3 regions of the Peribacillus sp. FSL P2-0133 genome follow, and region 2 is predicted to be linked to each of the others. Evidence: riboswitches for the same ligand, from Rfam matches in the RefSeq annotation. Region 2 holds a riboswitch; each other region holds the start of a gene.
What was found. Region 2 has a riboswitch for S-adenosylmethionine ahead of MKY17_RS26045 (methionine ABC transporter ATP-binding protein). Riboswitches for the same ligand answer to the same signal wherever they lie in the genome.

Region 1 (4,289 bases), 2.0 Mb from region 2:
TCCCTTGCCGCGTCCACTAGCTCTCGCGCAATATTCACTCCTTCAATCCTTGACTTTACAGGGTCATCCCCTGCTAACGCCATGGCCCTTCTAACATTATCAGGCAATTTGATGCCTGGGATCTCATTATGGATGAATTCGGCGTTCCGGGTGCTTGTCAAGGGCATGATACCGATGAAAATCGGGGTTTCTAAATGTTTTGTGGCTTCATATACTTCTTCGATTTGCTCCACGGAATAGATTGGCTGTGTCAAGAAGGATTGGGCACCGCAGGCAATCTTCTTTTCCATTCTCAGTACGGCTTTATCCAGATATTTCACATTGGGATTAAACGCTGCCGCAATTTTGAAATTTGCCCTTTGGCCCAAACTTTGACCGGAATAGGAAAGACCTTCATTAAATTGTTTGACCATACTTATTAGGTCAAAGGAAGATAAATCATAAACCGAAGTGGCCCCCGGGAAATCCCCAATTTTTGAAGGGTCTCCGGTGATGATCAATATTTCGTTCAGCCCCACCGTCTGCAGACCCATTAAATGTGACTGCAGGCCAATCAAATTTCGATCACGGCATGTTATATGCACCATCGGCTCTATATTCAATTGGTTCTTCAGTAAATTAGCCAGTGCATCATTCGATATCCTTGGTGAGGCAAGCGAATTATCCGCTAATGTAATGGAATCGACCCCTGCTTTTTTCAAAACCTCGGCACCAGTCATGAAGCTCTCTATACCTAACTTTTTCGGTGGATCAAGTTCAACTAGAATCGTCCTTTCTGTTTTGGCCTTTTCGAACAGGGGACGTTCCAATTCTCTATCATTCACTTCAATTATTTCTATTTCACGGGATTTCGTAAATTTCTCTTTCACAGGAGCCAAACTTCCAATCGCATTCTTTACAGCTTGAATATGCAGCGGAGTCGTTCCACAGCACCCTCCTATGATCGCGGCACCCTGCTCACGAAGTTCTAGGGCACTTGAACCGAAATATTCCGGCACAGCTTTATAGACGAGCCTTCCATCCACATAATCCGGGAGGCTGGCATTTGGGTATATGGCAATTGATGCTTGCTTTGGCAAACTCACTTCTTCCAAGGCCCGAATCATATGATGTGGACCGAGACGGCAATTCACGCCAACAACATCGGCACCCAATTGCTCGAGTTTTTGAAAGGCTTCATTTAAATGGATTCCATTTTGAAGATTTCCCAGTTCATGCATCGAAACATTTGCGATGATCGGCAGTCCAGTTTCATTTTTAACGATTTGCAGGACGGTTTCCAGTTCTTCCAGGTCATAAAATGTTTCCAAGAGAATCCCATCAGGGTTTTCCATCAAAAGACTGTATAGCTGTTCACGAAAACCCCGTTTTATCTCTTCAATACTTAAATCCGATTTCCTGATGCTCCGCTGTGCCCCTATGGTACCGAAGACGTATGCCTTTCCTTTTGCCGCTTTTTTAGCAAGAATGACTCCCTGGCGATTGATTCTGCTTACTTCATCTTCAAGTCCATACCGTTTCAATTTGTTGAAATTGGCTCCATATGTATTCGATTGAAGGATATCTGCACCAGCTTCCAGATAGGCACGGTGGATGGACTCTATTTGATCTGGGTTCGTGCAGTTTAATTCCTCATAACATTGATCGATGCCATTTGAATACAATAAGGTCCCCATTGCCCCTTCCCCAACCAGTATTCTTTCTTTCACGTCTTTACGAAAATTCATCATTACACCCTCTCTCAAAAACAATCCTGTTTTTGTCGTATTCTATGAGTATGAGAGAAAAGGAAAAAAACCTTCTCAAAGAAGAAGGTTTTTTGAAACATTCTCCTCATCTATCAAGCTCTGCTTGCTGGATTTAGCACCTTTGCCTAAGCTGGTTGCTGAGGTTTCTTCGGGCCAGTCCCTCCACCTCTCTCGATAAGATCCATTATATAATTTTCACAAGATTTCAAAATTTGATTATATTTAATTTACATTAATAATCTGTCAATTTCAATACCTGATCGACATTTTTTTCACTTTTGCAAAAATCATTCAATCTTTTACAACTTGAACCCTCTTCAAGATCCTTTGTTTCCAGTCTTCCGCTAACGAGTCTAGTGTAAGTAAAGCCTTTGCGCCTTCCAGCCCATCTCGTTTATGAAGAATTACCTCTGCTGCATAATGAACTGAAATTTTTTCTTGCAAACGATCTATCAGCACAATCTCGTTTTGTTTAGTTATCGTTCCTTCTTGAAGTACTCTTGCAAAATAACCAGTGAAACTCGTTTTCAGCACGAGTTCCAAAAACTTAGGTTCTTGATTGAAGTGGGAAATGGTCGAACAAGGTATCCTCCCTTGGTTAATTTGAACAATCACTTCTCCTATTTGATAAATATCGCCGATATACGTTGATTCTTCCCTCATCCCCGCTATGGTTAAATTTTCACCGAATGCAGGGATTTCCAGCTTTTTAGAGAATTTTTCATTCCATAATGAATAATGCTCAAAGGGGTAAAAACACAAAGCGCGATCAGGACCTCCATGGAACTTTACATTACCTACCCCATCACCAATTATACCTGATTTAGTCACTGTCACATTATCCTTTGCTTGTTTATCCATTGCTGAAAAGATATCGATATTCGAAAAAATTTCATGCTTCGGCTTCCCGGCATGAAGTGCTCTGATTTTTCCATTTTGCATTTTGCATCTTCCATTCATATTTAATGTAAATCATCCTGTATGTATAAATTATACTAAAAATCCATTTTATTCTGTAGTTTTTTATAAGAATATGACAATGCAAAAGCCATATGAGCCGTTAAGTGGGCGAAATATCATTGATTTCCAGAAAAATTCATAGGTTAGTTTCAGTAATTTTGTTGCTATTTCAGAATTAAATATGGTAGAATATGAACACAATATATAGTCGAAAACTACAACCGTTCGCCTATATGTTGATTTTCACGATTGAATTCCTCATTGTCGCTCTTTAGGGAGCGAATTTTTTTTGCCTTCATTTCCACCTATCATTTTCTTTTAATTCCATTCTGCTTCTTACATCGTGATCCACTTACATATTTCACTATCTTTACCTATGTAAATCTCCCCCTGTTAATTCACTTTCATTACCTTACTAGAAGGCAAATCCCCTTGCTAAAACAAGCAGAAAGCCGAGCGACATCATGTGTCTTCCGCTCAGCTTCCTGTTTAAGCTTGTTTCTTTTTTTTCGGTGCCACTTTCTTTCGGGTCGTCTTTTTCATTTGCGGTTCATCATGTTTCGTTCGGTCAATGGATGCCTGTAACGCCTCCATTAAATCGGTTACATTGTTGGAAACTGGTTCTTTTGTTTTGGCTGTAATCGTCGTCTGTCCAGCTTTCTTTGATTCAATCAATTCAAGTAACGCGGTTCGATAGTCATCGGTGTATTTTGTAGGGTCGAAAGTAGTCGTTAATTGATCTATCAATAATACGGCAGTATCGATTTCTTTTTTTACAATGGTATCATTGGCAGGGATATTCGGAACATCCGCTGTAGAGCGGACTTCATCCGGATAATGAATCGTTTCCATCACCAAGGTATTATCAACGACTCGGATTACCGCCATTTGTTCTTTAGAGCGAATGATGATTTTCGCTAACCCTACCTTATTCGATTCCTTGAGGGCCTGCCTCAAAAGGGAATAAGCTTTTATCCCTCCGTCATTAGGGGACATATAATAACTCCGGTTAAAATAAATGGGATCTATTTCTTCAATTTTAACGAAATCCACGATTTCCACGGCTTTTTCTTCGTTTTGTTTTTTCAGTTGTTCTAGTTCATTGTCTTCCAACACAACAAACTTTCCCTTTGTATACTCAAAAGCGCGGACTATATCATCCTTCCCCACTTCTTTCTGGCATACCGGACAAACCTTTTCGTATTTAATCGGCGAATGACATTCCTTATGCAACGTCCTCAAAGAAATATCCTTATCCTCCGTTGCGGCATGAAGTTTGATCGGAATGTTCACCAAACCGAATGATATGCTCCCCTTCCACATCGTATGCATATTCGTCACCTCATAACTTATTTTTAAAGAGAAGAACAATTTTATTATTCCCCTTTGTTCAAAAAAAACCGAAAAAACAATTGCCAACTCTAACACTTCGTTTTTTTGGCAAAATAATGTTAATCAATTATTTGCGGAGGTAAATACAAAAATGAAACCGATGCTGCCAACCTATTACCCCGAAGCCCCCAACTCCAAGGATTGGCGTTATGAAGTCAAATATGACGGCTTTAGGGCTATTTTAACGAT
Region 2 (4,289 bases):
CACCTTTGTATTCCTTTAGAATAAAATCTTGAATTTCTTTAGAATGTAATACTTCTACTAGCGTTTTGATTTCTTCTTTATTTTCATCACCTTTGTTAACAGCAATAACGTTAACATATGGTGATTCAGAGTCTTCAATCGCAATTGAATCTTCAAGCGGATTCAATCCAGCGTCAATCGCATAATTGGAGTTGATCAGGACGGCATCGCCTTCGCCGCTCTCATATATTTTAGGAAGCAGGGCCGCTTCATAATCAGCATCGAATTTAAGGTTTTTCTTATTTTCAACGATGTCTTTCGTTGTAGCTGTCGTTTTATCGATGCCTTCTTTTAATGTAATCAGGCCATTTTTTTCTAATAGAGATAACGCACGTCCGTGGTCAGCAACAGAGCTGCTCATAATAATTGTTGCGCCTTCCGGAAGTTTATCAATGCTTTTATATTTTTGTGAATATAGAGCAATCGGCTCGATATGAATTCCGCCAGCATTGACGAAGTCATATCCATTTTCTTTAATTTGCCCTTCCAAATAAGGAATGTGTTGGAAGTAGTTAGCATCCAATTCCTTATCATTCAACGCCTTATTCGGTAAAACATAGTCCTGGAATGTTTCGATTTCCAATTCGATTCCTTTTTCTTTAAGAAGCGGCTTAGCTTCCTCAAGGATTTCAGCATGCGGAACATTGGATGCCCCTACAACTAATTTCTTCGATTCTTTTTCTGTATCACTGCCGCTTTTATCCTTTTCACTTCCACAAGCAGCCAAAGCGATAGATAACACTAAAATTAATGCAAATCCTAAAAACTTTTTCACCCTATTCATCTCCTTTTATCTTTTGTCCAATTTAGATGTAATCACATCTCCAATAATTTGAATTATGAAGACGATAATTAGAATAACGATCGTCGCTACAAGCGTAACGTCATTTTGATTTCTTTGATAGCCGTCCAAATAGGCTAGATTACCAAGTCCGCCTGCGCCGATGACCCCGGCCATTGCGGTATATCCAACCAATGCAATCGATGTTACCGTAATTCCGGAAATAAGGGCAGGCATCGACTCTGGAAGAAGGACCTTCCAAATGATCGTGCTCGTTTTTGCCCCCATAGATTTAGCGGCTTCAATTACACCTTTATCGATTTCACGCAGGCCGATTTCAACCATACGCGCATAGAATGGGGCCGCACCGATAATAAGTGCCGGCAATGCAGCGTTCTCTCCGATCATTGAACCGACAAGTGCCTTAGTGAAAGGAATGAGCAGCACGATCAAAATAAGAAATGGAATGGAACGGAATATATTAACGATAGCACTCATGACCCCGTTGATTACCCGGTTTTCCCACATATTACCCTTCCCTGTCAGGAACAGGATCAATCCTAATATTATGCCTATAAAAAAGGTTGCCACTACAGAGACGCTTGTCATGTAGAGCGTTTCTTTCGTTGCTTCAATAATGTCTTCCCAATCAATATTCGGCAATAATTCTTCAAGCATGAGTAATCACCTCCACGCCTACCTGCTGTGCTTTAATGAATTCGATTGCGCGGAGCATTTCATCCTCTGTGCCATCAAGATGGATAAACAATGTTCCATATGAACCGCTTCTTGTTTGGGATATCTTACCTTGAACGATATTGACATCCAACTCGAAGTTTCGTACAAGTTTGGTGATCAACGGGCTTTCTGCATGATCACCTACAAAGGTCAATTGAATCACTTTGCCTGCAGGATAACGTTCGAGCAAATGGTCCATCGTTTCTTTCGTTTCTTCTGGTTCCGTTACCTGCTGCACGAAACGCTTCGTCATTTGTTCTTTAGGATTCTTGAAAACATCCAGGACAGGACCCTGTTCAACAACTTGCCCGTTTTCCATCACGGCGACGCGATGACAGATTTTACGTATTACATGCATTTCATGTGTTATCAAGACGATCGTCAATCCTAGGCGCTGATTGATGTCAACAAGCAATTCGAGTATGGAGTCGGTAGTCTGCGGATCCAAGGCAGATGTCGCTTCATCACACAGCAGCACTTTAGGGTTATTTGCCAGAGCCCTGGCTATTCCCACCCTTTGCTTTTGCCCTCCGCTTAATTGTGAAGGATAGGCCTTTTCCCTGCCTTCCAGTCCGACTAACTTGATCAATTCGTTCACACGCTTGGTCCGTTCAGTTTTAGAAACTCCTGCAATTTCCAATGGGAAAGAAATATTTTCCTGAACGGTCCTTGACCATAATAGATTGAAATGTTGGAAAATCATGCTGATTTCTTGACGGGCCTTACGGAGCTGAGCCCCTTTAATTTTTGAAATTTCCTTCTCAGCCACCACAACGGATCCCTCTGTAGGAGTTTCCAATCCATTGAGCATTCTGATCAAAGTACTTTTCCCCGCTCCACTGTATCCGATGATACCGAAAATCTCACCTTTATTTATTTCAACATTCACATTATTTACAGCCTTGATCGTCTCACTGTTTCCTTTTCCTGTTCGGAACAGCTTACTGACTTTCGTCAATGTAATCATTAATCCTCACCTCTTTTATCCAATAAAACCTATGAACTTAGTTGATTTCTCTACATTATTAGTCTGTTTCTCATATCATGCACATGTTTTCCCCATTAAAACAGAAAAAACCTTTCTGCATGAGCAGAAAGGCAGGTGAAGAAACAGGCCTTTCTCTCATCTTCCAAAGTAATTAAACTTTGTGTGAATTGGCACCTTTCCAAGGAAATCTCCTTGTCGGTTGCCGGGTTTCATCGGGCACATCCCTCCACCTCTCTTGATAAGAGCTAATATATAGAATATTTGTACATCATTAAGTTCTTTAGTATGGAGAAATTTTATCATAGATAAAAAAGGAGCGCAATGTATATTATTTCTAGTTCAAGAATGAACAGGAACTTTGGTTAAAGCGTTTTGGAAGTCAAGGAAACGATATTCGTCGCATTTTCAATTGCCTGCTCCAAATCTTCTATTAAGTCGTCTACATTTTCAATCCCGATGGATAAACGGACTTGATCGGCGCGCACACCCGCTTTCGCAAGACCCGCCTCATTCAATTGTTGATGGGTCGTACTGGCTGGGTGGATGATCAAGCTCTTCGCATCCCCTACATTCGCCACATGGGACCATAATTCCACCGAATTGATAAGTTTTGCCCCAGCTTCGCGATTACCTTGTATTCCAAACGTCACGACAGATCCGGCTCCCTTAGGTAAATATTTATCTGCAAGGGCTTTATCGGGATGATCCTCATCACCAGGATGCGAAACCCAAGTCACGGCAGGATGGTTTTTTAAATATTTAATGACAGACTTGGTGTTTGATAGATGCTCTTTCATCCTTACATGCAGCGTTTCAAGTCCAAGCGTAAACTGGAATGCACTTTGGGCACTTAGCGCAGGGCCTAAGTCTCGAAGTAACTGAACTCGGGCTTTCGTTATGAATGCGGCAGGTCCTACTGCCTCGGCGTATACAAGACCGTCGTAGCTTGGGTCAGGCTCCGTGAAGCCAGGGTAGTTTGGCGAGTTCCAATCGAACTTCCCTCCATCCACGATGACACCGCCTAGTGTCGTTCCATTTCCCAGAAGCCATTTTGTAGCGGAATGGATGACGATGTCCGCGCCAAAATCAATTGGTCTGCAAAGATACGGTGTCGCAAAGGTATTATCAATGATTAAAGGTATGCCGGCTTCATGGGCGATTTTCGCTACCGCTTCAATGTCAAGCACCCTCAAACTTGGATTACCGATCGTTTCGGCAAAAATGGCTTTAGTTCTTGGCGTAATCGCCCTTTTGAAATTTTCAGGGTCATCGGGAGAAACGAACTTCACTTTGATCCCATACTTGGGAAGAGTATTTTCAAAAAGGTTATACGTACCGCCATATAATGTAGAGGCTGAAACAATCTCGTCACCTGCAGCGGCAATGTTCAGGATTGAAAGTGAGATGGCAGCCATTCCGCTTGCTGTTGCCAACCCGCCGATACCGCCTTCCAATAAGGCCATTCTTTCCTCAAAAACGCTGACCGTGGGATTATGAAGCCGTGTATATATATAGCCATTCTCCTTTAGGCCAAATAAATTCGCTGCATGGTCGGTGTCTTTGAACAAGTATGCATTGCTTTGGTAAATAGGAACTGCACGTGCACCTGTTTCATCAGCTTGCAGACCGCCATGAACACTCAATGTTTCGAAACGCAACTTTTTCCCTGACATATGATTTCACCTTTTTCTATGGATTTAGTTGGAATTATATGATATCTGGCCTTTTATAAACAAAAAAACC
Region 3 (4,289 bases), 1.7 Mb from region 2:
TTTAGTCCGTGGATCTGCTTGCGTGGTTTGTAAGGATTTTAAGGTTTTCCATGGCGGCCGCCACTTTTTCCTTAATGAAAGGCCTGCTCCCAATAAATGGGAAGTAGGCCTCGATTATTTTGATCAATTCATCCAGTCTGGTTTTCCGAATCCGGCAAATTTGTCATCGATGACTTTTTCGAACTGGTCGGATTCCACTACTGATTTAATATCCTTGGCAAATTGAGAGTCTACATCTTTTGTATTCACTGTAACAACGTTTCGATACATATCCGGCATTTTTTCTAAAACAAGGGCATCCTGGAGGTCCATTTTCGCTGCAAGAGCGAAGTTGCCAGGGACCGCTGATAGGTCAACACTGTCTGTTGCCCGAGGCAATTGAGCGGATTCCAATGGTTTGAGTTGGATGTTTTTTGGATTTTTCGTTACATCCTTTTCAGATATTTTTAAAGGGTCGACATCTGGATCGACTTCAATCAGCCCTTCATCCACCAGCACTTTAAGTGCACGTGCGAGGTTAACCGGATCATTGGGCACTGCAAGGGATGTACCGTCTTTAATTTCTTTCAATGATTTATACTTGTTCGAATATATGCCCATTGGTGCTGTTGGAACTATGATAAGGTCGGAAAGCTTTAAATCATTTTCTTTAGCGAAGTTATCCATGTATACTTTATGCTGGAAGAGGTTGGCGTCGATCGAATGGTTGCCAAGGGACTTATTCGGCTGGATATAGTCGGTGAATTCGACGATCTCTATTTTGTAACCGAGATCTTCCAGACCTGGTTTGATGGCCTCTTTAACCATATCGGCGTAGGGACCGGTAGTCGCCCCGATCTTCAATTCTTTTTTGTCTTCAGTTTTTGGGGATGCATCATCGCTCCCGCATGCTGTCAAGCCAAGGGCAAGTGCACAGACTGATAATAACGAAGCTATTTTCTTCATTTGAAATTCCTCCTGAGTAATGAAATGTATTGAATCATTGAAAAATGACTGATCCCTATCGTTTGTTAACTATATATGAGGCCTTGTCACCAACCATTTGAATGATTTGCACAAGGCAGATCAGCACGACGATCGTCGTGATCATGACTGTATTGTCATAACGGTAATAACCGTACCGGATGGCCAGGTCGCCAATTCCGCCACCGCCGATTGTCCCTGCCATTGCTGAGTAACCTATAAGCGAAATGGTCGTTAATGTCAGTCCTTGAATGATACCCGGTTTTGCCTCTGGAAGAAGTACATCCTTAATGATCATCCATGGAGTGGCACCTACGGCAATTGCAGCTTCAATCACTCCTCTGTCTATTTCACGTAATGCCGTTTCAACGATTCTTGCAAAAAAAGGTATTGCGGACACCGACAGGGATACAGAAGCCGCTCTTGGCCCTATCGTCGATCCAGTTAGAAGATCCGTTAAAGGAAGGAGGGCGACCAAGAGAATGATGAACGGGATTGAACGTACAATATTGACTGCGAATCCTAGAGATCGATTCACGATGCTATTCTCAAAAAATAAATTCCTTGTTGTCGTAAACAGCAATACTCCAAGCGGTAAACCGATCAGCAGGGCTACTGCAAGGGAAACGCCGACCATATAAATCGTTTCAAGAAAGGCTTTATTAAGATCAGGTAAAATATTGACGATGGAATCAAGCAGTGACATGTTTTAACACCTCCACAGAACTGGAACGATTTTTTATATATTGCAATGCCGAATGAATTTGAGCGGCATCGCCTAATAACTCGATGATTAAAATGCCTAAAGGGACATCCTGGATATACTCAATTTTACCGTGTAAAATATTACCCTTTACTGAATGGGATTGGAGAGTATCCGAAAGGATCGACTCACCGGCGGTTTGCCCTTCGAATTGAATTTTAATGATCGTACCTTTACTTTCTTCAATCAAGTGCGGAGGGAGTTCGAAATCCAGAACACTGCTAATGAATTGCTTCGTTAACTCCTGCTTAGGCTGTGAAAATATTTCATAAACGGAACCTTCTTCAATTACACGGCCATCCTGCATGACGGCGACACGGTGGCATAGTTCTTTGACCACTTCCATTTCATGTGTAATCAACACGATGGTGATGCCAATCTTACTGCTTATCTTTTTCAATAATTGTAAAATCGCTTTTGTAGTTGTTGGATCAAGGGCTGAAGTCGCTTCATCACATAATAGTACAGTGGGATCATTTGCTAAGGCACGGGCTATGCCTACCCGTTGCTTCTGTCCACCGCTAAGCTGCGCCGGATAGACATCTTTCTTATCGCTGAGCCCTACGATTTCCAACAATTCCAATACACGTAACCTGATGGCATCCTTCGATCGATGCGCGGCCTTTAAGGCGAAAGCGACATTTTCATAAACAGTTTTTGAGCTGACCAGTGAAAAGTGTTGGAATATCATTCCGATTTTTTGACGTTGTTTACGAAGCTCTTTACTTGATAAAGAGGTTAAATCAATGCCGTCGATGATGATATTTCCACCTGTCGGACGTTCAAGCAAATTCAAGCAGCGGAGTAATGAGCTTTTTCCAGCTCCACTGTAGCCGACAATTCCATACACTTCTCCAGTTTGAATGGTTAAAGATACGTTATCCACTCCGATAACTCGGTTTTTCTTCGAGACGTATTCCTTTCGGACTGAACGGATTTCAATCATGAGCTTTCCCCCTTAAACATTAAAAAACTGCCTCTATCATTCAGAAAGAGGCAGCGAAATTATATCTCGTCTTATCTTTCAGAATGCAATCATTCTGCAGGAAGTGGCACCATTCCTTAAGGGCGGTTGCCGGACATCGCAGGGCCTGATCCCTCCGTCACTCTTGATAAGTAAATTATTATTTTAGAATATTTCAAGTTTTTTAATATAATCTATATTATTTGTAAAATCCGACAATGTCAATCGTTTCTGAAATTTTGGGATGATTTTTTGTTATTAAAATTTAGTAAGGTCCGTTAAAATGATTCGTGAAAAAAGGGCTATTATGCAATAATCCAGCATTTACGTCCAGGTTAATTATTCCAAAATTTCCTTGTCAAAAAGGTGAAGTGGTAATACATTTATTATAGTAAAGTTAAAAAAAGGAAGATGAAACTATTTTTGTGTAATGATGGGGAGGCAATTGAATGTTAGAGATTAACACGATAAATGATGTGGTTTGTGTGAACGGGACTCCTGGCGGGAACAAATCGGGGATGAGTGTTTATGTCTTTTTAACGGATGGTCTATTGATAGATACTGGCGCACAGATTTTATTGGAAGAGCTTATTCCATTCTATGAGACCGCAGACTTCGACTCAGTGGCCCTGACTCACTATCATGAAGACCATACCGGGGGCGCTGCATGGATACAGGAACATAAAAAGGTCCCGCTTTTCATTCATCCGATGTCGGTTGAGGTTTGTGCAAAGGATGCTGTATATCCTGAATATCGTAAAAATTTCTGGGGAAAGAGAGACGCCTTTAAAGCTGAGCCGGTAGGGAGGGCCATTCATTCCCGCACCCAAACGTGGGAGCCGATTTTTACCCCTGGTCATGCAAAGGACCATATGGTGTATTTGAATCACAATAGTGGCATGCTCTTTTCAGGAGACCTTTTCGTAACACCAAAAACAAAGCTTGTCTTACGGGAAGAGTCTGTCCCGGTCATCATCGATTCCATTAAAAGATTACTTCAATATGACTTTGGGGAAGTGTTTTGCTGCCATGCTGGGCATGTCCCTGATGGGAAGGACATGTTTCGAAAAAAGCTGGATTATTTGGAAAACCTCCAAGGTGAAATTTTACGCTTGCATTCTCAAGGGCTGACCGTTCATGAAATCCAGCAGGTCGTTTTACCGAATCGCTATCCCCTTATCGAGATATCTGGGCATGAATGGGATTCAGAGCATATCGTTACATCGATATTAAAAGAAAATATTTTGATTGCCAGGGATAATGGAAATATTTGAATGTTATCCGTTTAACTGTCTGGGTTTTCTAATTGTCACTCAAACAACTTCCATCCAGGAAGTTGTTTTTCTTGATTACTTATAAAAGACGGACTTTTTATAGGGGGAATGTAGTGCAAGCGGGAGATGAACGGGATAAGTAATAAAGGAGAGCTCTCCATAAGAGAGCCCACATAATTTATTTATTTTCGTTGGGATCTGTTTCATCATAAAAATCATGTGCTTCTTCGATGTTCTGAAGGTTTGCGACTTCATACACATTTCCGCCCGCCATTCCTTCATTGATGATACGGTCGATATCCAGGTAAACGGAGTCCTTGCCATT

Region 1: linked by a shared signal. The riboswitch ahead of MKY17_RS15975 (bifunctional homocysteine S-methyltransferase/methylenetetrahydrofolate reductase) and the one ahead of MKY17_RS26045 (methionine ABC transporter ATP-binding protein) in region 2 are both predicted to bind S-adenosylmethionine.
Region 3: linked by a shared signal. The riboswitch ahead of MKY17_RS05900 (methionine ABC transporter ATP-binding protein) and the one ahead of MKY17_RS26045 (methionine ABC transporter ATP-binding protein) in region 2 are both predicted to bind S-adenosylmethionine.

The regions. Positions count from the first base shown of each region.
Region 1 covers NZ_CP150254.1:3,347,442-3,351,730, forward strand. Annotated here, with positions in the region: gene MKY17_RS15975 (bifunctional homocysteine S-methyltransferase/methylenetetrahydrofolate reductase) at 1-1,727, opposite strand, end outside; SAM riboswitch class I at 1,831-1,929, opposite strand; gene MKY17_RS15980 (MOSC domain-containing protein) at 2,040-2,690, opposite strand; gene MKY17_RS15985 (Ku protein) at 3,198-4,040, opposite strand; gene MKY17_RS15990 (DNA ligase D) at 4,192-4,289, shown strand, end outside.
Region 2 covers NZ_CP150254.1:5,369,724-5,374,012, forward strand. Annotated here, with positions in the region: gene MKY17_RS26035 (MetQ/NlpA family ABC transporter substrate-binding protein) at 1-814, opposite strand, end outside; gene MKY17_RS26040 (methionine ABC transporter permease) at 830-1,498, opposite strand; gene MKY17_RS26045 (methionine ABC transporter ATP-binding protein) at 1,491-2,525, opposite strand; SAM riboswitch class I at 2,679-2,791, opposite strand; gene MKY17_RS26050 (O-acetylhomoserine aminocarboxypropyltransferase/cysteine synthase family protein) at 2,909-4,219, opposite strand.
Region 3 covers NZ_CP150254.1:1,232,247-1,236,535, forward strand. Annotated here, with positions in the region: gene MKY17_RS05890 (MetQ/NlpA family ABC transporter substrate-binding protein) at 124-945, opposite strand; gene MKY17_RS05895 (methionine ABC transporter permease) at 1,001-1,669, opposite strand; gene MKY17_RS05900 (methionine ABC transporter ATP-binding protein) at 1,656-2,672, opposite strand; SAM riboswitch class I at 2,741-2,845, opposite strand; gene MKY17_RS05905 (MBL fold metallo-hydrolase) at 3,140-3,964, shown strand; gene MKY17_RS05910 (hypothetical protein) at 4,143-4,289, opposite strand, start outside.